Regions from separate parts of the Brevundimonas sp. SPF441 genome, predicted to be linked through region 1. Evidence: riboswitches for the same ligand, from Rfam matches in the RefSeq annotation. Region 1 holds a riboswitch; the other holds the start of a gene.
What was found. A riboswitch is a leader RNA that binds a small molecule or an ion and turns the genes downstream of it on or off. The one in region 1 is predicted to bind cobalamin.
Positions count from the first base shown of each region.

Region 2: linked by a shared signal. The riboswitch ahead of GGC30_RS04345 (TonB-dependent siderophore receptor) and the one ahead of GGC30_RS00490 (DUF1852 domain-containing protein) in region 1 are both predicted to bind cobalamin.

Region 1 covers NZ_WJWX01000001.1:95,184-107,193, reverse strand. Annotated here, with positions in the region: gene GGC30_RS00525 (TonB-dependent siderophore receptor) at 1-2,005, shown strand, start outside; gene GGC30_RS00520 (ThuA domain-containing protein) at 2,068-3,012, shown strand; gene GGC30_RS00515 (PQQ-binding-like beta-propeller repeat protein) at 3,046-5,019, shown strand; gene GGC30_RS00510 (MFS transporter) at 5,091-6,377, shown strand; gene GGC30_RS00505 (cytochrome c) at 6,374-6,940, shown strand; gene GGC30_RS00500 (acyl-CoA thioesterase) at 7,428-8,222, opposite strand; gene GGC30_RS00495 (methionine synthase) at 8,219-9,280, opposite strand; gene GGC30_RS00490 (DUF1852 domain-containing protein) at 9,310-10,296, opposite strand; cobalamin riboswitch at 10,404-10,612, opposite strand; gene GGC30_RS00485 (ABC transporter permease) at 10,687-12,010, opposite strand, start outside.
Region 2 covers NZ_WJWX01000004.1:68,919-80,928, reverse strand. Annotated here, with positions in the region: gene GGC30_RS04350 (aldo/keto reductase) at 1-504, shown strand, start outside; gene GGC30_RS04345 (TonB-dependent siderophore receptor) at 488-2,311, opposite strand; cobalamin riboswitch at 2,457-2,666, opposite strand; gene mutS (DNA mismatch repair protein MutS) at 2,717-5,398, shown strand; gene lpdA (dihydrolipoyl dehydrogenase) at 5,459-6,865, opposite strand; gene GGC30_RS04330 (TonB-dependent receptor) at 7,044-9,893, opposite strand; gene GGC30_RS04325 (phytase) at 10,135-11,235, shown strand; gene GGC30_RS04320 (hypothetical protein) at 11,277-12,010, opposite strand, start outside.

The DNA.
Region 1 (12,010 bases):
GATCATCGGCAATACGGTCTATGGCCTGCCTGAAACCAATGGCGCGCGTCCCACGGCGGCCCAGGTGCTCGCCCTGCAAGGCAATCCCGAGCTCTATGACCAGTCCTATCTCTACGACTTCTACACCGAGCGCGAGCGGTTCGCCCTGCTGGTCAAGGGCCGCCAGGAACTCGCCCCCGGAGTCGAGGTCGGATACACCGGCATCTATAATCGCCGCACCAACGACTCGCGCGCCGGCGACGGTTTCGAGCGCATCGCCATCCGGGTCGATCCAAGCAGCCCGTACTACATCCCCGGCCTGCCAAATCCGACGGCGGCCCAGACGGTCGTCTACAACTATTCGCTCAACAATCCCGGCACGTCGCGCGATCAGTCGAACCTTGAGGAGACGACCAGCCACGCCATCGATCTGACGGCTGAGTTGCCGATGGATTTCCGGTTCAACGGCCTGATCTCCTACGGCAAGACCGACAGCTGCAACGTCTGCCAGCCGCAGGTGAACACCACGCGGGCGGCGGTGATCGCCAACCAAGCCAGCTACGGCTTCAATCCCTACCAGCTTGGCCGCCAGACCGCGGCGGACGCCCTGGTCGGCGGCTTCATCCAGCAGTATGACACGACCCTGTTCGACAGCGTCGCCAAGATCGACGGGTCGTTGTTCTCGGTCCCCGCAGGCCCCATCCGGATCGCCGCCGGCGTCGAATATTCGCGCTACAAACTGTATCTGAAGGCGCAGAACACGCTGAACCTGACGAACACCTACCAGACCTCGCGCTACACCAAGAGCGACCGCGAGGTGAAATCGGCCTTTGCGGAAGTCTACGTTCCGATCGTCGGCGAAGAGAGCGGCGTGCCGTTCATGCAGTCGCTCGATCTGAGCGCGGCGGTCCGCTACGACAGCTATTCGGATGCCGGCGAGACGACCAATCCCAAGATCGGCCTGACCTGGAAGGCGACGGACGAACTGATCTTCCGCGGCAGCTGGGGCACCTCGTTCCGCGCGCCGACCCTGATCGAGGCCAACCCGCAGACCGTCGGCCAGACCAACCGCGTATTCGTCAGCAACGGCGCCGGCGATCCCGCCATCCCGGTCACCAACGTTTCGACGGGACAGAGCGCCGTCCTGTCGCGGACCGGCAATACCGCCGGCCTGCAACCCGAGTCGGCCAAGATCTGGTCGTTGGGGGCGGACTACAATCCCAATTTCGCGCCCGACCTGCGCTTGAGCCTGACCTACTACAACGTCGACTATACCGACCGTATCGAGAACCTGCCGAACCAGACGCTGATCCTTTCCAGCCCGGCCAATCTGGCCCTTCTGCGCGACTTCTTCATCACCGCGCCCCAGCCGTCGACCTGCGTCAACGGCAACTATTCGACCTATAACCCGGCCTATATCCCGTGGCTGACGGATCCCAATGCCGTCTATTCGCCCTCGACCATCAACGACTGTTCGCTCGTGGGCATCATCAAGGGCGGACGTCTGAACCTGGGCGACGTCAAGCAAAGCGGTCTGGACTTCGCCGCCAACTACCGCCAGCAGACGTCCTTCGGCGATTTCCGCTACAACCTGACCTTCTCCAAGATCCTGAAGCTGGAGAAGAGCATCGTCGCGGGCGGTCCTCTGTTCGACGCCCTGGACACCTACGGCTTCCAGGTCAGCGAACGCGGGCGCTTCAACGTCGGCTACAGCCGCGGACCGATCTCGGCCAATCTGACCGCCAACTACGTCGGCTCCTATCTGAACAACGCCACGATCACGGTTGCGGGCGTCAAGAAGCCCGACACCCAGATCCCAAGCTGGACGACCTTCGATGCGGGCGCCGCCTATGAGTTCCAGGACAACGCGCCCCGCGGTCTCAGCGGCGTGCGGGTGTCGGTCTCGGTCCAGAATCTGACGGATAAGGATCCGCCGATCGTCCTGAGCGGTACGACCGCTGTCGATCTGGGCAATCACAACCCCTTCGGCCGCGTCGTCAGCTTCGAGGTCACCAAACGCTTCTGATCCCGTCCCCCGTCCGCCCGGGCTGCGTCGCCCGGGCGGATCGCCCTGCAAAGTGAAACACCATGCGTAATCTTGTCAGATCCTTCGTGTCGGGAACGATCCTTGCGGCGTCGCTCGCCCTGGCGACGGCGGCGCTCGCCCAGGCCTCGGGTCAGGAGTCAGGCCAGGCGTCAGGCCAGACGCCGGTTCCGTCCGCGCCGCCCGCGGCGACGTCCGGGCCGCCGATGCGGGGACTGCCCGACCCCTATGTCGGCAAGAAAAAGCTTCTGGTCGTCGCCGATGTGCAGACCGGTTTCCAGCACAACTCCATCAATCATGCGATGGCGACGATCGAGCGGTTGGGGCGCGAGAGCGGTTTCTACGTCGCCTTCCTGAGAACGGATTCCCAGTTGATCACGCGTGAGCCCATCGTGGGCGTCGGCGCGCGCTACAGCGGTCGCTCGGTCAATGCGCGCAATCTGAACGACTTCGACGCCATCTTCTTCCTGGGCAGCGGGGAGGGCACGCTCAGCGACGCTCAGAAGGCGGACCTTCTGGCCTTCGTCAGCGAAGGCAAGGGTTTCATCGCCGGGCACGCCGCCACCGTCGCCTTCTACAACTGGCCCGAATACGGCGAGATGATCGGCGGCTTCATGGATGGCGAGTTTCCGGTCCAGCCGACCGGCCTGATCGTGCAGGACCGGGCCTTCCCGGGAGCCGAACAGTTTCCGACCGAGTTTTCCGACCAGTTTCCCTATCTGAAAGCGCCCTATGACCGGGGCGACGTCCACACCATCATCCGCCTGGATCCCGCGCGCCTGACGCCCGAACAGCTGGCGCGCCGACCCGACGGCGACTTCCCGGTCGTCTGGGCCAAGCCCTACGGCCAAGGCCGTGTCTTCGTCTCGTCCCTTGGCCATCTGGACGAGCCCTGGGACGATCCCGCCGTCCAGGCCCTCTATCTGGGCGGCATCAAATGGGCGCTGGGCCTCGTCGACACGCCGATCCCGCTGGATCCCCGGTCCTGATCAAAAAATAGAAAAGACAGAGGAAACGACACCATGACGACCGCCGCAATGACACGCCCATGCCGTATCGCAGGGCTCGGCCTGGCCGCACTGCTGATGTCCGGCGCCAGCGCTCTGGCCCAGACGACCGAGCGCGATCAGTGGCGCAGCTACGGGCAGAATCCGGGCAGCACCAACTTCTCGCCCCTGACCCAGATCACGCCGGACAACGTCGCCACCCTCAAGCGCGCCTGGACCTTCAACTATGGCGGCGGAACCGACGACAACGGCGACCGCGGCCTGGATTATCGCTGGGAGGTCACGCCGCTGATCATCGATGGCGTCATGTATGTCTCGACCCCGACCAATCCGGCGAAGCCGGATCTGAAGTCGACCGTCACGGCCCTGGAGCCCGAGACCGGCAAGGTGCTCTGGAAATATGAGTCGCCGCGCAACATCCACGGCCGCGGCCTAGCCTACTGGCCCGGCGAAGGCGATGTCGGACCGCGCCTCTTCTTCGCGACCGACCAGGGCTATCTGATGGCCCTGGACATGAAAACCGGCCAGGTTGCGGCGGGCTTCGGCCAGGACGGGGCGATCGACGCCTATGAGGGCGTCGCTTCCGAGACCGTGGGAGAAAGCCGACGCGACACCTGGACCATCCCGAACCCGGCCTCAATCTACAAGAACCTGGTCATCACCGGATCGCGTCCCGGCGAAGCGGGGCCGCCCGGGCCGCGCGGCGACATCCGGGCCTGGGACGCCAGGACCGGGGCGCTGGTCTGGAGCTTCCACACCGTGCCGCAGCCGGGCGAAGCCAACCACGAGACCTATACCGGCGACGAGTGGAAGGATCGCAGCGGCGCCAACGTCTGGTCCACCATGACGGTGGACGAGGCGAACGGGATCGTCTTTGCGCCCGTCGGCGATCTGAACGGCCGCGCCGCCGGCCCCGAACTCTATTCCAACAGCCTGCTGGCCCTGGATGCGGCGACCGGAGAGCTGAAATGGTTCAAGCAGATCACCCATAAGGATCTGTGGGACTGGGACATGCCGACGCCGCCGGTGCTGGTGGACTTCAAGGCGGCGGACGGAACAACGACGCCCGCCATCGCCCTGACCGGCAAGCAGAGCCTTTTGTTCGTGTTCGACCGCTTGACCGGCCGCCCCCTGCATGAGGTGACCGAGCAACCGACGCCGCGCAGCGACGACCCCAACGACCAGGCCTGGCCGACCCAGCCGATCCCGGCGCGCCCCGGTCCTTTGGCGCGCACGACGATGACGCGCGACGAAATCCCCAACATCACGCCCGAGCAGTACGCCTACTGCACGACCTTCTGGGACCAGAACACCATCAAGGTCACCGGCCTTTACGGCCGTCCGTCGCTGACGACCGGCACCCTCAGCTTCCCGTCTACGCTCGGCGGCCCGAACTGGGGCGGCCCGTCGTACAGCCCGCAGTCGGGTCTGTTCATCGTCAACGTCCAGAACATGGGGCAGTACCGGGCGGCCGGCCCGGCCGGCGCTGGCTTCATGCCGAGACCGCGCGGGGCCGCGCCGGCTCCGGGCGCCGGCGGCGCCGCAGCGGTTCCCCCGGCCATCGTCCAGTCGGGCTTCAACTACCGCGTGGACGCCAATACGGTCCTGCCGTGCACGCCGACCCCGTGGGGCGAGCTGGTCGCCGTCGACATCAACAAGGGCGAGATCGTCTGGCGCGCGCCCCTCGGCTCGACCCCCGGCCTGGGCGACGCCGGCGCAGAAACCGGATCGCGCAACCTCGGCGGCAACATCCAGACCGCCAGCGGCCTGGCCTTCATCGGCGCCAGCAACGACCGCCAGTTCCGCGCCTTCGACACGCGGACCGGCCGCCAGCTCTGGTCGGTCGAGCTGGAGGCCAGCGCCCATTCGACGCCGATCACCTATCTCGGCAAGGACGGCAAACAATACGTCGTGGTGGTCGGCGCCGGCGGGACGGCGGTCGGCTCCAAGCACATGTCCGACACCCTGAACGCCTTCGTCCTGCCCTGATCGCCGGCGCGCGCCATCGTCGGATGGCGCGCGCATCCGGACCCGCCCGGGTCCCATCGAAAGGATTACCCATGGACAGCTCCGCTTCGGTCGTCCCGGCCCGCAAGACCTCGGTGAGATACGGCGTCCTCGCCCTGATCGCCACCGGGACGATGATCAACTATCTGGACCGCTCGCTGCTAAGCGTCGCGGCTCCCTCGATGACCGCCGAGCTGGGCATCGGGGCGGCGACCATGGGCATTCTGTTCTCGGTCTTCTCGTGGAGCTATGCGCTGGCGCAGATCCCGGGCGGCATCTTCCTGGACCGGTTCGGCGTGCGGGTGACCTACTTCCTGTCCGTCGGGCTCTGGTCGCTGTTCACGCTGCTGCAGGGCTTCGCCACGGGACTGGCCACGCTTCTGGGCTTCCGCTTCCTGCTGGGCGCGGCCGAGGCGCCCTGTTTTCCGGCGAACAGCCGCATCCTGGTCAGCTGGTTCCCCCAGCATGAACGCGCGCGGGCCAACAGCGTCTACACCGTCGGCATGTATTCCGGCATCGCCTTCCTCAGTCCGGTCCTGTTCTGGATCACCGCGTCCTGGGGCTGGAGAAGCCTGTTCATCATCGCCGGCGCGGTCGGGCTGGCCTTCGCCGGCCTCTGGTACATCGTCTATCGCGACCCGCATCACAGCCGCGCCGCCAACCAGGCCGAGCTGGATCACATCACCGCCGGCGGCGGCGTGGCGCCGACGGAGCGGTCGCCCTTCTCGTGGAAGGATGTCGGCTGGCTGTTGAGCAAGCGCCAGATCCTGGGAGCCTCGATCGGCCAATTCGCCACCAACGCCACGCTCGTCTTCTTCCTCACCTGGTTCCCCACCTATCTGGCGGTCGAGCGCGGCATGCCCTGGCTTAAAGTCGGCTGGGTCGCAGTCCTGCCCTTCATCGCCGCCTCGGTCGGCGTCCTGATCGGCGGGCAGTTGTCGGACTATCTTGTCAAAAAGAGCGGTTCGGCGACCTTCGGCCGCAAACTGCCCATCGTGGGCGGGCTGCTGCTGTCGTCCACGATCATCCTCGCCGCCTTCATCAAGAGCGACGCCCTTGTCGTCGCCGTGATGTCGGTCGCCTTCTTCGGGCAGGGGATGTCGAACCTAGGCTGGACCCTGATTTCAGACGTCGCGCCCAAACGTCTGGTTGGCCTGACGGCCGGGGTGTTCAACTTCTGCACCAACTTGGCCGGCATCATCACGCCGATGCTGATCGGCTTCATCGTCGCCGCCACGGGGTCGTTCTTGGGCGGCCTGGCCTTCATCGGCGTCATGGCCCTGCTGGGGGCCGTGTCCTACACCTTCATAGTCGGTAAAGTTGAGAGGATTGAAGGATGATCGGCATCCAAACTTCCGTCGGCCGCGTCATGCCCGTGACGATCATCGCGCTAACGACCGCCCTGACCCTGGCAGGATGCGGACAGTCCGAGTCCGCCGAGGCCAGGAACCGCGAGGCGGCGGTCAACGCTTACAACAATCACCCGGCGCCCCCTCCCGCCGCAGTGCCTGTCGAAGTCGCCGCGACGCCGGCGGCGCCGGCCGCAGCCGAGACCATAGCCACCGAGTTGCCGACCGCAATGTCGACCCCGGCCGTTGCGGCGCCAACCGCCGCGCCTCAGGTCAAGGGGGCGACGCCGCCGCCCGCGCCGGCGCCGCAATCCCCGGCTTCGCCGCCGCCTGCCGCGATCGTGCGCGCGGGACTGCCGGCCGGGCCAGGGCGCGAGACGGTCCAGCGCGTTTGCACGAGCTGCCACGCGATCGGGATGGTTACGGCCAAGGGGCGGACTGCGGACGGCTGGTCGGAGATCATCGGGCGGATGATCGGTCTGGGCCTCGAAGCCAGCGATGAGGACCTGCAGACGGTCCACGCCTATCTCACCCGCGAACTGCCGCCGCGCTGATCGTTTCGGAGTTTCGCCATGGGGTATGATGTCTCGCCTAGACCGGCCCCTCCTCAGGCCGAGAAGTGGAGCGACCAGGAAGTCGAACAGCTGGCCCGTCTCGCGGGCAAGCGATGACGCGCGAAGGCGATCGCCGCGGAAATGGGGCGCACGGAGGCTGGGGTACGCGGCAAGGCCGCCTCGCATGGCATCGCCCTGGTCAGCGACCGAACCCTTGGGCCGATCACGCTTCGCCGGCTCTCGGCCTAGGCTCTGCTAGCCTGCCGCGCTCGAAAGCAGTGCCGCGCGGTCGGGGCGATTAATCTCTTGGTGCCCGACGCTCGCGCAACCGGGAGAAATCGCGGCTAACCTATTGGAAATGTCAAAATGCCCGCGACGGAGATGTGGCGACTTTTGACTCGGATGCGGACCTCGGCCCAGTACCAATTTTTCGACATGCGCCAACGTTCGCGAATGTCCCATGCCGACGGACTACCAATGTCGGCTGTTAGCGCATCCGAGACCACCGTCTATCGCCGCCAACCACATCTGAAGTCGACTTGCTTTTGATCGCCTTTGGCCTTCCCGCGTCATCGACGGCCACCATGACGAACTCGGCCGTGGTCGAGCGTCGCCGTTCTCCTGTCAGGAGGCGTTCTGCCCAGAGTTGCACCTCGACCGAGAGGGCGCTTCGCCCAACCATCTTCACGCGCGAGACCAGTTCGACCATGTCGCCGCCGTCGATCGGGGCCTTGAAGTCGATACGGTTGGTCGCTGCCATGACCATGACTTCGCGCGCATGGCGGGTCGCCGTGACGAAGGCGGCTTTACCCATAAGCTTGAGTGCATCGCCGCCGAACAGGGTGCCGTAGTGGTTGGTCGTGCCGGGAAAGACCATCTCCGCGGTCCTCAGCCAGCCATCGTCCGCCTCGCCTGCCTTATCGAGGGGCGCCAACGGTTGATCATCGTCCGCCGGCCTCAGCGCGACCATGTTGAAGGCCCCGCGCGTGCACAAACGGCGCTCGCCGCTGAGCAGGCTTTCGGCGTGCAGTTCGACTTCGACGCCCAGAGAGGACCGGCCGATCCGAACGACGCGGCCGACCGCCTCGACCATCTCGCCGATACGGGCCGGCGCCGCGAAGTCGATCCGCTCGCATCCCGCCGTGACGACGGCCCGTCGCGCATGACGGCTGGCGGCCAGAAAGGCGACCTTGTCGAGATGGGCCAGACCGACGCCGCCGAACAGGGTGCCATGGTGGTTGGCGTCGCCGGGGAACACCATGTCGATCAGGCGAACCCTCACGGCTCGCACCTTTCCGCGCCGTAGTAGAGGTCGCGGGACAGCTCCTCGCGCACGATCTCGGCGCCGGCGCTCAAGGCGCGCAGCTTGCCATTAGCGACCCGGCGCGACAGGGGCGCCATGCCGCAGTTGGTGGCCGGATAGAGCTTGTCGGCGTCCACAAACTGAAGCGCCTTTCGCAGGGTGTCGGCCACCGCTTCGGGCGTTTCGATCGTGTCGGTCGCGACGTCGATGGCGCCGACCATCACCTTCTTGCCCCGGATCAGTTCGATCAGATCCATCGGCACGCGCGAGTTCTGGGCCTCGAGCGAGATGATGTCGATGCTGGAGGTCCGAAGCTTGGGGAAGGCCTCTTCGTACTGCCGCCATTCCGAGCCGAGCGTCTTCTTCCAGTCGGTGTTGGCCTTGATGCCGTAGCCGTAGCAGATGTGGACCGCCGTTTCGCACCTCAGCCCCTCGGCCGCCCTCTCCAGGGTCGCCACGCCCCAGTCGTTCACCTCGTCGAAGAAGACGTTGAAGGCGGGCTCGTCGAACTGGACGATGTCGACGCCGGCGGCCTCCAGTTCGCGGGCCTCCTCATTGAGGATCTTGGCGAACTCCCAGGCCAGTTTTTCGCGGCTGCCGTAATGGTCGTCATACAGGGTGTCGATCATCGTCATCGGCCCGGGCAACGCCCATTTGATCGGCTGGTCGGTCTGGGCGCGCAGGAACTTGGCGTCCTCGACGAAGACCGATTTCGGACGGCTGACGGCGCCCACGACCACCGGGACGCTGGCGTCATAGCGATTGCGGATTCGCATGGTCTTGCGGTTCTCGAAATCGACGCCGTCGAGGTGTTCGATGAAGGTCGTGACGAAATGCTGGCGGGTCTGTTCGCCGTCGCTGACGATGTCGATGCCGGCCCGGCGCTGATCGTCCAGCGACAGGCGCAGGGCGTCACGCTTGGCCTCGATCAGGTCATCGCCTTGCAGCTTCCAAGGCGACCAGAGCGTCTCGGGCTCGGCCAGCCAGACGGGTTTGGGCAGGCTGCCGGCGGTCGAGGTCGGGAGAAGGGTTTTCATGAGGGGAGACTCTGAAATCTGGAAACTGATCAGGCGGCGGCGAAGGCGGCCGACCATTGGTCGAGACGGGCGCGGTGCGGCTTGATGAACCGCTCCTCGACGAAACGGCCCTGCTCGACGGCCAGCCGACTGCGCTCGTCGCGGTCGTAGACGATGCGGGTCAGCGAATAGTCCTGCGCCTTCAGGCTGGGCTGATACTGCTCGGTCGCCGGGGAGTTGGCGTTGTAGATTTCGGGCCGATAGATCTTCTGGAAGGTCTCCATCGTGGCGATGGTGCTGGCCAGTTCGAGGTCGGTGTAGCCGCCGGTCAGGTCGCCGATATGGTACAGGGCGAACGGCGCCACGCTGCCCGGTGGCATGAAGTAGCGGACCTTCATCCCCATCTTCTCGAAATACCGGTCGGTCGGCGAGAAGGCGTCGTTGGCGTATTCCAGGCCCAACACGGGATGGTCGAAGCCGGTGCGATGATAGGTCTTGTTGCTTGAGACGCTGAGGCAGATGACCGGTGCCTTGGCGAAGTTGTCGCGATAGGCGCGCGACGTCAGAAAGTGCCGGAACAGCTTGCCGTGCAGATCGCCGAAATCATCCGGCACGCCGCCGTTCGGATGCGCCTTCAGGTGTTCGGGCAGGACTACGCTGAAGTCGTAGTCACGGACATAGGAGGAGAAGTTGTTGCCCACGACCCCCTCAATCCGCCGGTTCGTCTCCTTGTCGATGATCGTCGTTTGCAGGATTTCGATCAGCGGAAAGGCGTCGTCGCGCTCCGAGCAAAGACTCAACTCGACCGAGACGATCTGAAGCTCCAGTGCATAGCGATCGCCCCTCGGATTGTCGTGGTGCGCCAGCGAGTTGAAGCGGTTGTCGATCATCCGCAGGGTGTTGCGCAGATTGTCCCGGCGGCTCTCGCCTCGCGCCAGGTTCGCGAAATTGGTGGTGATCCTCGTCGTCTCGGCGGGCCGATAGTCTTCGTCGAGCGCGGTCCGCTTGATCCTGAATGTGAAGTCGGTGCTCGCCATGGTCTCTGCCGTTGATGCTGTGGCGAGACAGCGGACAGGGACGCGCGACCGCTCGCGCGCAGTCGTCCCGTCGCGGCGTTCATGCGACCTGACCGGACACCCCGCCGGAGGACGTTATCTGTCGGGGCAGGTCTCCTGGCTCACGGGTCACGGCTTCGGGCCCGGCCTTCCCAACGTCCGAAGACGTCAGTGACACGAAATGGACCTTCGGCTCGCCGCTCACAGTTGCGGGGGCAGCGCCGGCATCACACCGGCTTCCCTCTTAGCCCCGCATCGCCCGGAAGCGACGCGCAGAACCTCGACCTGTTCATGAGACCCGCACTCGACGCCGAAGTCAAGAAACCCATAAGGATATCCTTATGTGTTTGGCCGGCGTTCGCCTAGCCGTCGTCAATCCGACCGAAGAACCGGCGCCGGGCGTCGCGACAGGGCGTGCAGGGCCGCCACACCGCCGCCCAGAGCCGCGACGCCCGTGGCGCTGGTGAGAAGAAGAACGACGCCGGTCCAGTCCACACTCCATGTCGCCTTGAACGCGAGGATCACGACAGGCCAGGCGCCGGCGGCGCCGAGAAGGAGGCCGGCCAGACCGGCGATGGCGCCGACCAGGCTGTATTCAACGAGGTAGGCGCTCAGGATCTGGGCGTGGGAGCCGCCCAGCACCTTGAGGACGGCGGCCTCGCGCGCCCGCTCGCGCACGCCCGCCGCAATAGCTCCGATAAGAACGAGCAGGCCCGCGAGACCGGCGACGGCCGCGGCCCCGCGAATGGCCAGGGCGAGGCGGTCGAACAGGGTGGCGGCGGCCTCAAGCTGCTCGCGGACGCTGATGATGTTCACCTCTCGGAAGTCTGCGCCCAGCGCCTGGGTCAGGACTCGTTCTTCGGCGCGGGAGGCGCGGGCGATAGCGACGCTGCGCGGATTGGCGCCCTCGATGGCGGCGGCGTTGAGGACGAGCATGAAGTTGGTCCCGAACCCGCCCGGCTCGGTGCGACGAAGGGCGGCGATGCGCACGTCCATCTTGCGGCCCAGCAGTTGCAGGGTCAGGCTGTCGCCCACCTTGAGATCGGCGGCCTTGGCCAGATCTTGCGAGAGGGCGATCTGAGGCGGACCGGCGTAGTCGGCGGACCACCATTCGCCGGACACGACATTCGCATCGTCCGGCGCGCCGGCCAAGGCGGAGAGAAGAATGTCCTGATCGAAGGCCCAGCGTTCGCCTTGAGGCAGGGCGTCCACATCGACCGGCGCGCCCTTCAACCGCACGATCCGCCCGGTCAGCAGGGGAAGGCGCCGATAGCGATCCGGTCCGGGCGTCGCCATCACCTTCGCCACCGCCGCATCGAATGCGGCGCCGCGATCGGCGGGGATTTCCGTGAAGACGATGGATGGGGCTGATCGTGGTGCGACCTCGGTGATCTGGCCCAGCAGGCTGGACTGGATCAGGACCACCATCGCCAAAAGCGCGACACCCAGGCCGATGGCGGGGGAGGCGGTGCGCGCCGCCGAGCGCGGGCCGGCGAGATTGGCCAGCCCCAGCCGCACCGCGCCGCCGGCGTGTCGTCTCAAACGCCCGGCCAAAAAGGCCGCCGCACGGCCGAGCGCCCACAGAAGGGCGAAGGCGACGACCGTTCCGCCGATCAAGGCGGCCGCAGCAAGTTTCGACGGTGCGGTCCAAAGAGCCAGACCCGCCAGTCCGATCGCGGCCAGGACAGCAAAGACC
Region 2 (12,010 bases), on a different contig from region 1:
AAGGATCGCGGCCTGTTCCGCCGCATCGGTTTCTGCGCCACGATCGAGGACGGCCCCGCGCTTCTGGCCCGCCGTCTGGAAGCCGATGTGGTCCAGGTGCCCTGCAGCCTATTGGACCAGCGCGCGGCCCAGGACGGCGTGCTGGAAGCCATCGCCGACACAGGCGCCTCGGTTCATCTGTCTTCGGTCTTCGCTGGCGGCCTGCTGTTCGCCGGCGGCGACGATCTGCCCACCGAACTGGCCAGTCATGCCCAGGCCCTGTCGCGCACGCGCCGGCGTCTGGCCGAGCAGCGCTGCGATCCGATGCAGGCGGCGCTCGGTTACGCCCTGGCCCTTCCCGGCGTCGACAAGGTCGTGGCCAGCGTCGCCTCGGCCGCCGAACTGCGCGCCATCCTGGCCGCCGCCCACGCCCCCTGTCCCAATCTAGACTGGTCGGCCCTGGCGCTCGAGGCGCCGGCGGCCTTCACCGCCGACGCCCGCGCCCGGATCAGTAGCGCAGCCTGATCCCGACATAGCCGGACCGTCCCGGCTCGCCGTATCCGAACACCTGCTGATAGTGTTCGTCGCCCAGGTTCTCGATCCGCGCCGTCAGCGTGACCTGATCGGTCAGTTCATAGGCCGCGTTCAGATTGGCGGTGACGAAGCCGTCGCGCGCCACGGTCGAGAAGCCGCCCGAATCGTCCTGATCGCCTTCCGCCCGCACGGTCAGCGCGCCGGACAGACGGTCGCCCGTCCAGCCCAGGGTCGCCGAACCCGCGTGTTCCGGCACTCGCAGCAGGCGCGCGCCTGTCGTGCGGTCCGTCGCGTCGGTCCAGGCATAGGCCAGGGTCAGGTCGAAGCCGCCGCCCAGCAGGGCGCGGCCTTCCAGCTCGAACCCGTCCGAACGCGTCTTGGCGACATTGATGTAGCGACCGGCCGAATAAGTGATCTGGTCCTCGACATTCAGGCGATAAAGGGTCGCCCGCCCGTCCAACCGTCCGTCGGCCGAGGCCCAGCCCAGGGCGACCTCGACGCTGTCGGCCGTTTCCGGCTTCAGCTCGGGATAGGGCCGAGGCGCAAAGCAGAAGTCGCAGACCGCCTGGCTGACCGTCGGCGACTTGAAGCCTGTGCCATAGGCGCCCGACAGGATGAAACCCCCGGCCAGATCATAGGCCGCCGACACCCGCCCCGTCGTCTTGGAGCCGAAATCGTCGGTGTCGTCATAACGCAGTCCGCCGGTCAGGTTCAGCGCGCCGACATCGTATTGGGCCACGCCGAACACCGAGGTGATCGACAGGTCGCGCGACAGGCCTGACGACAGGGCCGCCGAGGCCTCGTTCCGCTCGACGCCGAACGCATAGTCGATGTCCTGCGCCTGGCCGTTCGCCTGCCAGCGATAGGCCTGACGGTCGCCGGTGAAGGTCGAGCCGAAGCCGCCGCTGACCGAGCTGCGATCCAAATCCGACGCCGAGACGCTGAACTGATGCGTCAGGCCGAACGCCTTGGCCGTCACCCGGCCAAAGCCCGACCACTGCTCGCTTTCCTGGGTGTCGTCGGTGTCGGCCAGCGCATAGTTCGGCGCCGGGAAGCCGTCGATATCGGCCTTGGATTTGTTCCAGCGCACCGATCCATCGACCTTGACTGCATCGGACAGGACATAGCGACCCTTGGCGCCGAGCGTCGTGCTACGGAAGCCGTCGGCCTCGGTGTTGCCGTCCGCCTCGTCCGCCGCCGAAATCCCGTCGGTGTCGAAGCGCGACGCATAGGCGCTGAAGGCGTAGGTCTCGTTGGCGACGCCCGCCGACACGCGGCCGCGCACGGTGTCGAAGCTGCCGGCCTCGGCCTCGGCGCGCAGGCCGTCGATCTCTTGCGTCGTGAAGGAAATCACCCCGCCAATGGCGTCGGATCCCCACAGCGACGACTGCGGGCCGCTCAGCACTTCGATCCGCGCGATATCGGCCAGCTCGAAGCTGGAGAAATCATAGGCGCCGTTCGGCTCGGCCGCATCGTTGACCGGCGCGCCGTCGACCAGGACCAGGGTCTTGCCGGGCGTCGCGCCGCGCATCCGCACCTGGGCTACACCGCCAAAGGCGCCCGAACGCGTCACCGACAGACCCGGCACATCGGCCAGGATGTCGGCGGCGAAGATCGCGCCGCGCTGCGCGATGATCTTGCCGTCGATGACGCGGGCGCCGGGCGTGTCGGCGACGATGGCCGGGATGCGGGTGGCGGTGACGATCACCTGGTCCAGCTGGGTCGCGTCCTCGGCAAAGGCAGGTGCGGCGAAGGCGGCCGCGATCGCCGCCGTCGAAAGAAGAATGGAACGCTTCATTGAGCGATACCCCCGTGTTCGGTCCCGCGAATGCGCGCGAGAGACCGTCATGAGCGAACCGACCCGCCAGACCGCTTAAGGGTCTGGACGGCGCAAGGTCGGGTCGCTTCCACGGAGAAACCGCGCTGCTGTCTGGTCCCGGACAGGAGCGAGCGACGTCGGCGGCCAGGTCTCCTGGCTTGCGGGTCGTAAACCGCCGTCCTCGCCTTCCCAGTTGCCCAGTGGCGCCGGGATCGAAACCCCGGACGGACGACGCTCTCGCCGCCTACAGTTGCGGGCACAGCCACGGCGTCACACCGTGTTCCCTTAACCGCCTGACGCGGCCTATCGCAGGGCCGACAAGCCTGTGCAAGAGCCGGTCAACGGCCTTGAGCCGCCGGGCGCGATCCGTCACCCTGTGGCCACATGAACGCCCCCGTCTCTCATCCCCCGGAAATCGCCGCCTCGTTGGAAGGCGCGACGCCGTTCATGGCGCAATATCTGACGGCCAAGGCGGGCCAGCCGGACGCCATCCTGTTCTTCCGCATGGGCGACTTCTACGAGCTGTTCTTCAAGGACGCCGAGGTCGCGGCGGCGGCGCTCGGCATCACCCTGACCAAGCGCGGCAAGCATCAGGGCGAGGACATTCCGATGGCCGGCGTGCCGGTCCATGCGATGGAGGGCTATCTCGCCCGCCTGATCCGCATCGGCCACAAGGTCGCCATCTGCGAACAGCTGGAAGACCCCGCCGAAGCCAAGAAGCGCGGCGGCAAGGCCGTGGTGCATCGCGGCGTGGTCCGGGTCGTCACCCCCGGCACCCTGACCGAGGACAGCCTGCTGGACGCGCGCGGCGCCAACCGTCTGGCGGCGGTCGCGGTGCGTAAAGGTCGGGCGGCCGTCGCCGTGGTCGAACTGTCGTCCGGCGCGGTCGACAGCGTCGCCTGTTCTATCGAAGACCTGGGCGCGGCCCTGGCCGCCTTCCGCCCGTCTGAAGTCCTGGTCACCGACCGTATGTATTCTGACGAGACCACCCGCGACGCCTTGGACGGCTCGGGCGGCGTGGTCCAGGCGCTGGCCGGCGCCATCGCCGAACCCCAGGCCGCGCGCGCCCGCGTCGAACGCCTGTACGGCGTCTCGGCGCTCGACGGCTTCGGCGCTTTCGAGGAGGCCGAGGTCTCGGCGCTGGGTCTGATCGCCGCCTATCTGGAGACGACCCAAGCCGGCAAGGTCCCTGCCCTGGCCCCGCCGCGCCGTCTGGGCGAAAGCGGCTTTCTGGCCATCGACCCTGCGACCCGCGCCAGTCTTGAGATCGATCGCACCCAGCGCGGCGAGCGCGAGGGCAGCCTGCTCGCCTGCATCGACCGCACCGTCACCTCGGGCGGCGCCCGGGCCCTGGCCGAACGCATCGCCCGGCCCCTGCGCGATCCCCTGGCCATCAACGAGCAGCTCGACGCCGTCGAATGGCTCTTGGAGCGCCGCGATCTGCGTCGCGATCTGCGCGACGCGTTGAAGGCCTCCTCCGACATCGCCCGCGCCGTCGGACGATTGGCGCTGGGTCGGGGCGGCCCGCGCGACCTGGCCGCCGTGCGCACCGGCCTGTCGATCGCGGAGGGCGTCGCCGGTCTGTTCGTGGGTCAGGTCGATCCCCTGACCGGCCAGCCGCGCCGCATCGCCTCGGCGCTGGACCGGCTGACCCTGTCTGCCGACGTCTCGCGGCTGAAGGCCGACCTGATCGACGGCCTGGTGGACGAGCCGTCCCATCTGGCCCGCGACGGCGGCTATGTGCGCCCCGACTATCGCCCCGAACTGGACGCCGCCCGCACCCTGCGCGACGACAGCCGCCGCGTCGTCGCCGATCTGGAGGCCCGCGCCGTCGCCGAGTCCGGCGTGCCGTTCAAGATCAAGCACAACGCCTTGCTGGGCTATTTCCTCGAAACCAGCGCCAAGGCCGCCGAAGCCTTGCTCCGCGCCGGGCCCGACAGCCTCTTCATCCACCGCCAGACCCTGGCGGCCCAGGTCCGCTTCACCACCGTCGAACTGTCGGAACTGGACGCCAAGATCAGCCAGGCCGGCCACCGGGCGCTCGCCATCGAAGGCGAGACCTTCGAGGGCTGGCGACGCGAGGCCGCCCGGCTGGCCCAGCCGCTGCAGGCCGTCGCCGAGGCGCTCGCCGAACTGGACGCCCACGCCGCCCTCGCCGAATGGGCCCAGGAAGTCGGCGCGACCCGCCCGATCGTGGACGACACCCTGACCTTCTGCGTCGAGGCCGGCCGCCACCCCGTCGTGGAGGCGGCGGTCAAGGCGGGCGGCGATCCCTACACCCCCAACAACGCCCGGCTGGACGGGTCGGGTCAGGACGGATCGCGCCTCGCCATCGTCACTGGCCCGAACATGGCCGGTAAATCGACCTTCCTGCGCCAAAACGCGCTTCTGGTGATCCTGGCCCAGGCCGGCGCCTTCGTGCCCGCTCGGTCCATGCGGCTGGGCGTGGTGGACCGTCTGTTCAGTCGCGTCGGCGCCGGCGACGACCTGGCGCGCGGCCGCTCCACCTTCATGATGGAGATGGTCGAGACCGCCGCCATCCTGACCCAGGCCACGCCGCAAAGCTTCGTCGTTCTGGACGAGATCGGGCGCGGCACCGCCACCTACGATGGTCTGGCCATCGCCTGGGCCACGGCCGAGGCCCTGCACGAGACCAATCGCGCCCGCACCCTGTTCGCCACCCATTATCACGAGCTGGCCCAGCTGGAGACGCGGCTGGATCACGTCTGCAACCTGTCCATGGTCGCGCGCGAGTGGAACGGCGAGCTGGTCTTCCTGCACGAGGCGGCGCCCGGCGCCGCCGATCGTTCCTACGGCGTTCAGGTCGCCAAACTAGCCGGCGTCCCAGCCTCCGTCGTCGCCCGCGCTCGCTCGGTGCTGAACCGGCTGGAAGGCGAAAAGGCCGCCGCCGCCCGACTGGACGACCTGCCCCTGTTCGCCGTCGCCGAGCCGGAACCGATACGCGGCCCCTCCCCCGTGGAACTGGCCCTGCGTGACGTGGACCCCGACGACCTTACCCCGCGCGAGGCGCTGGAGGCGCTTTATCGGCTGAAGGGTCTGGCCTGATGTGACGAAGGCCCGGACGTCGCCATCCGGGCCTTGCTTGGAGTCTCGAGCCGTTTCGGATCAGGCCTGCATCATCCAGCCTTCGACATCCATGGCCGCCTGACGGACGGCTTCCGAACGGGTCGGGTGGGCGTGGCAGGTACGGGCGATGTCTTCCGACGCGCCGCCGAAGCTCATGGTGATGGCCGCCTCGTGGATCATCTCGCCGGCCTGCGGGCCCATGATGTGGACGCCCAGCACCTTGTCAGTCGCGGCGTCGGCTAGAACCTTCACGAAGCCGTCGGTCTCGTGATTGATCTTGGCGCGGCTGTTGGCGGTGAAGGGGAATTTGCCCTTCTTGTACTGAACGCCGGCCGCCTTCAGCTGGTCCTCGGTCTGACCGACCCAGGCCACTTCGGGGAAGGTGTAGACGACGCTGGGGACCAGCGCATAGTCGACGTGGCCGTATTTGCCGGCGATGGTGTCGATCACGGCGACCGCGTCTTCTTCCGCCTTGTGGGCCAGCATCGGACCGTGGGTCACGTCGCCGATCACCCAGACGCCATCCGCCACCTTGAAGTGGTCATGGTCGATGAAGCCGCGCTTGTCCGGCGTCACGCCGACGCTCTCCAGGCCCAGACCGTCCGTGTACGGACGACGGCCGATGGCGACCAGCACCACATCGCCCTTGATCGTCTCGGCAGCGCCGCCGGCCGACGGCTCGACGGTTAGTTCCACCCCGTCCTTGCCCGACTTGGCGCCCGTGACCTTGGCGCCCAGTTTGAAGCTCATGCCCTGTTTGGTCAGGATGCGCTGGAAGGCGGTGGCGACCTCGGTGTCCATGCCGGGTGTGATCCGGTCCAGGAACTCGACCACAGTGACCTCGGCGCCCAGACGGCGCCAGACCGAACCCAGCTCCAGGCCGATGATGCCGGCGCCGACCACGATCAGCTTCTTGGGCACGGCCGGCAGCGACAGGGCGCCGGTGGAATCGATGACCTTGCCGTCTTCAAAGGCGACGCCCGGCAACGGGGTCGGCTCCGAGCCGGTGGCGATGACGATGTTCTTGGCGTCCAGCGTCTGGACCGAGCCGTCGGCGGCGGTCACCTCGACCTTGCCCTTTCCGACGATCTTGCCCTTGCCCTTGATCCAGTCGGCCTTGTTCTTCTTAAACAGGAACTCGATCCCCTTGGTCAGGGCCGTGACGCTGTCGTCCTTGGCCTTGTGCATCTGGCCCAGGTGCAGCTTGGGCTGGACCTCGATGCCGATCTTGGCGAACTCGGTGTTTGCGGCATTCCACAGTTCCGAGGCATGCAGCAGAGCCTTGGATGGCATGCAGCCGACGTTCAGGCAGGTTCCGCCCAGCGTCGAACGCATCTCCACGCAGGCGACCTTCAGGCCCAGCTGGCCCGCCCGGATCGCGGCGTTATAGCCGCCAGGGCCTCCGCCGATGATGACGACGTCGTAGGCGGCGGTGGCTTCGGCCATGGTATCCTCTGGTCTTCTGGCGCGCGGGGAAAGGCGCGCGGACACTAGCGCCGACCCCGCACGGGTCAACCGCTAGACCCCATATGGGGCCGCGTTTCGAGCAATTGCAGAGGCGGAAACCACGAAAAAGGGCCGGACGTCGCCGCCCGGCCCCTTCGATCATGTCTGACCGGCGCGCTCAGAGCTTGAAGCGTACGCCCAGGAAGACGTTGTAGCCGAACTTCTCGTACTCGTAGGTCCGCTCTTTGACGCCGTAGTAGCGGACGCCCGCGCTGTCGGTCAGGTTCTTGGCCTCGCCGAACACTTCCACCCCATTGCCGAAGTCGTAGCTGGCGGTGAAGTCCAGCTGGCCGCGACCCTCGACATAGAGGTCCTTGCCGGGGTTGGTCGCGTCGATCGCCTCCAGGAAGTCGCTGCGATGCGTGTAGGAGATGCGGGCGCTGAAGCCGTACTGTTCGTAGAACAGGGCGGCGTTATAGGTCTCGTCAGACTGACCCGGCAGAACGAAGGTGTCGCGACCGGCGAAGGCGCGGCTGGTTTTGATCTCCGCATCCGTCAGCGTGTAGTTGGCGAAGACGCCGAAGCCCGACGCCCAGCCCGGCAGGAAGTCGAACGTCTGCTGCCAGTTGAACTCGATGCCGGCGATATGGCCGTCACGGGCGTTGCGGGCCTCGGTGACCTGAGCGACCGTGGTGGTCGGGGTGACATAGGGCACGCCGTCCGTCACCAGGGTGAAGCGGTAGTTCGACAGGTCCTTGTAGAAGGCGTTGGCCGAAATCACGCCCAGCGGACGCAGGTAGTATTCCAGTCCCGCATCGACGTTGTTCGACAGGGTCGGCTTCAGGTCGGGATTGCCGCGCGTGACCGTCGTGCGGCCGCTGTCGGTGGTTTCCAGAACGCGCGGAACGATGTCGGTATAGTCCGGGCGCGAAATGGCGCGGGTCAGGGCGAAACGACCGACCAGCTGATCGCTGAAGCTGTGGCGCAGCGTCAGGTTGGGGAACAAATCGGTCTGGTCGCGATCGACCTTGACCGGAGTCTGCGCGCCGGACAGGGCCACGCTGGTCGCCGAGCCTTCGAAGTCGGTCTTCTCGACACGCAGGCCGACCAGCACATTGGTCGCGCCTATATCGAACCGGGCCTGGCCGTAACCCGCCAGAATATCTTCCTGCGCCGTATAGTCGGCGGTGATCGACTGCGGAATGCGGCGCACGCCGGCGGCCGGATCGGGATTGGTCGAGCCCGCGCGGACGCGGTCGAAATAGTCGGTTACCAAGCCCGCATCGAACTTGAAGCCCAGATTGTAGTCGTAGTTCTGCGACGGACGATCGCTCAGCAGCGGGGCCAGCGTGCCGGAGCTGGCGGCCGCGCTGCGGTCGCGGAACCGCTCTTCATCGGCCGCCACGTCGCGGGTGCTGTATTTGGCGCCGAACTTCAGCTCGACTTCGCGGCCGCCGATGACGGTAGGCAGCGACAGATTGGTCTTGAACGCCACATCGTCCTGCTCGGTCGTGTTCGAGCGGAAGGTGTTTTCGCGGAAGCTGTAGTTGTTGGCGTTCAGATAGAAGCCGGTCGGCTCGCTGAAGGCCGAATAGGTCGGTTGATAATGGTCGGCCGTGTTGTAGGACAGGGTCGTCGCGCTGGAGCGATAGACCAGCTCGTCGCGATGCGGATAGGTCTGTTTGCTGTTGGCGAACGACAGGGCGCCGTCCCAGACCGCCCCATTGCCGAACGTCTGCTCGCCGCCCAGCACCAGGGTGGAGATGTCGTTCTCCTGGGTGCGGTGACGCAGTTGCTTGTAGATGCGGGCGTTGGTGAAGGTCGCGCTTGTGTCGGTCGAACCCGGCTGCAGCGTTCCGTCGCTATAGGTGAAGTTCAGCGTGTTGCGGAACTCGTCGTCGCGGAACTGGGCGTAGGAGCCCTTGACCCACAAACGGATGGCGTCGCTGGGCCGCCATTCAAGCGCGCCGGTCACGGCCTTGCGGGTCCGTTCGGTCTCGTAGTCCTTGAACAGGGTGTTCTCCAGACCCCAGATCTGGCCGCCGCCCTGCGCGGCGTTGCGGTTGATCAGAACCCAGCCGTTTTCGACGTTGTCCGGGCGGCGGTTGGTCTCGGAATAGCTGACGGACACCAGGGCGCCCAAGGTCTGATCCAGGCCGAAGACGTTGGACGCCGTGGCGCCCGCGCGTGTGTCCGAACCACCGTAGTCGTTGTAGCTGCCGCCCGCATAGCCGCTAACGGCCAGGCGGCGCTTGTCGAAGGGCGAGCGGGTCTTGATGTCCACGGCGCCGGCGATGGAATCGGCGTCCTGGGCGGGCGTCAGGGTCTTGGACACCTCGACGCTGGAGACGATGTCCGACGGCAGGGTGTCCAGATCGACGGCGCGGGTCGTCGGCGACACGGCCGGGATGGCGACCCCGTCCACCGACACGGCGGTGAAGGCGGCCGGCGCGCCGCGCACATTGATGTAGCGCCCTTCGCCCTGGTCGCGCTGGATAGCGATGCCCTGGACGCGTTGCAGGGATTCGGCGACGTTGGGGTCGGGGTAGCGGCCGATGGCGTCGGCCGACAGGACGTTGACCGTGCCTTGCGCATTCTTCTGCTGGTTCAGCGAGCGGGCGACGCCGTCGGTGATCACGCCGGTCACGACCACGTCGGCCACGTCCGTCGCAGACTGGGCGCCCAGCACGATGGCGACGTTGGCGTCTTCGCCCGGCGTCGTCACGACCGTCTGGCTAGTCGAGGGCAGGCCCAGATAGTTGACCTCAAGCACCATGGAGCCGCTGGCGGTCGGCAGGGTGAACTCGCCCTGGGTGTTGGTCACGGCTCGCTGGCTGGTCCCGCGCACCAGAACCTCGGCGCCCGGCAGGGGCGCGCCGGCGGCGTTAGTCACCCGGCCGTAGATCACGTCGCCGGCGACCGCAGCTGATGCCGAGGCCACGGCGTCGACATCGGCATGGGCGGGCATGGCCAGCGGCGCCAGGATCATCGGCGCGATCGCGGCGCCCATCAGCAGGTTCAGTTTCATGTCAGGTCCCCTTCGGCGAGCGAAGTTTCGCTTCAGCCGATGGAGGGGCCGCTTAACCTTGGGCGGCGACGCGACCGCGACGATTCCACGACGCCCAGTTCGCGGTTTTCCGACGGAACGGCGACGCTTGATCCCTTGACGGAACATCAGTCATCGAACCGACGCCGAACCGTCACGCCCGCGCCGTTGACCCACACGCGGCTTGGCCACAGGGACGCGTTCAGATCGTCCGGAGACCAAAATGCGCTTTTCCCTCGCCCGCTCGCTGACCGCCTGCGCCGCCCTGGCCCTGCTCGCCGCCTGCGCCACGCATGAGGTCGATTATCAGGGCGAGGGCGCGGGCCTCGTCGGCGCCGGCGCCCCGGTCCAGGCCGTGCTGGAAACCCCGTCGGTCGGCACGGCGGGTCAGGACGCCGCCGACGACCCCGCCGTCTGGGCCTCAGCGAACCCGGTCAGGATCATGGGCCAATCGACCCCCGGCTTCGTCGCCGGCACGGACAAGAAGTCCGGCCTCTACATCTACGGCTTCGACGGCAAGATCCTGCAGTTCCTGCCCGAGGGCCTGCTGAACAATGTCGATGTGGTCGAGGGCCTATCGGTCGGCGGCCGTCCGCAGGTGGTGCTGGGCGCCAGCGACCGCACGCCGGGCAAGACCGGCATCTCCCTCTATACCTTCGACCCGGCCGGGACCGGCCAGAACGGCGTGCGCTATTGGGGCGCGGTCGCCACCGACGTGGTCGAACCCTACGGCTTCTGCTTTGCGCGGCGCGGAGCCGAGGTTTACGCCATCCTGGTCGGGCACGAGGGCGAGCTTCGCCAGTTCATCCTGGGCGTGGACGCCGCCGGCCGGCCCACGGCGCGTCTGGTCCGCACCGCCGAGATCGGAACCATCTCCGAAGGCTGCGCCGCCGACGAAGCGACCGACGCCCTCTATATCAACGAGGAGAACGTCGGCCTGTGGCGCTATGGCCTGAACCCGGCCTCGGGCGCGGCCCGCACCCTGATCCAGCCCATCGCCAGGGACATCCTGGTCGCCGACGCCGAAGGCCTGACGACGATCGCCGACGCCTCGGGCCGCTACCTGATCGCCTCCAGCCAGGGCGATTCCACCTTCCCCGTCTGGCGCATCGACGGCCCGGCGCCCGAGTACAAGGGCCGCTTCAAGATCGTGGACGGCGCGGTCGACGGCGTCACCGGCACCGACGGCCTGGCGGCCGCCAGCGGTCAGGTCGGCTCCTTCCCCGAAGGCCTCGTCGTCATCCAGGACGACGTCAACGATGTCGGCACGCAGAACTTCAAATACATCGACTGGCGCGACATCCGACGGGCGCTGGGGCTGTAGCGGCCCCTCGGCGGCGGTCGCCCTCGATCACGTCTCTTTCATCAAGATCCTACGGCATTCAACGCCGTGCGCGTGCAGTCGGCCATGTCCCTGACGACGTGTCGGCCGATGCAGAACATGTCTTCGTAGCTGGGCTTGGCGGCGGCCAGGCACTGAAACAGGTTCAGCTTGGACATCTGCAGGCAGAAGGTGGCGTTCGGATCCTGCAGGACACCGTCATTTCCATCGTCCTTGACGCTTTCGCCCAGCAGCGCCCGCGCGGCGACGGACAGGGACCGGGCCACCGCCGGTTTATAGGGAGCCGCCAGAGGCGACGTCGGGATCCGAGAGGGTTCGGCGTGGGCAACCTTCAGCAGCGTCTCGCTCTCGACGTCCGACGCCAGCTGCATTGCGGCGGACGCGGCCTTCGCACGCTCCAGCCGCCCCTGTCGGTCCGCGACGGGCTGGCCCGCCCATCGACGGCGCGGATCGCTACGCGCCTGGATCGTATAGGCATCCGTCTCCACCCGATCCGCTGCGGCCTCGATGGCTGCGGCGCCCTCCTCCATGACCTCGGCGATCAGCCCGGCCGCCACGTCTGCGCCAGGCAGGCTCACCGCATAGGCGGGGTCGGCCGTCAGACGGTCCAGGATTTCGCGGCGCTGCGTAGGATCGGCGGCATAGGACCGCACCCCCGCAACGAAGTCCGGCGACTGCATCGCCAGCACCGCTCCATAGGCTACCAGCCCCCGCGCCAACTGCTCGGCGTTGGAAGTCGCTCCGCGCTGCAACGCCG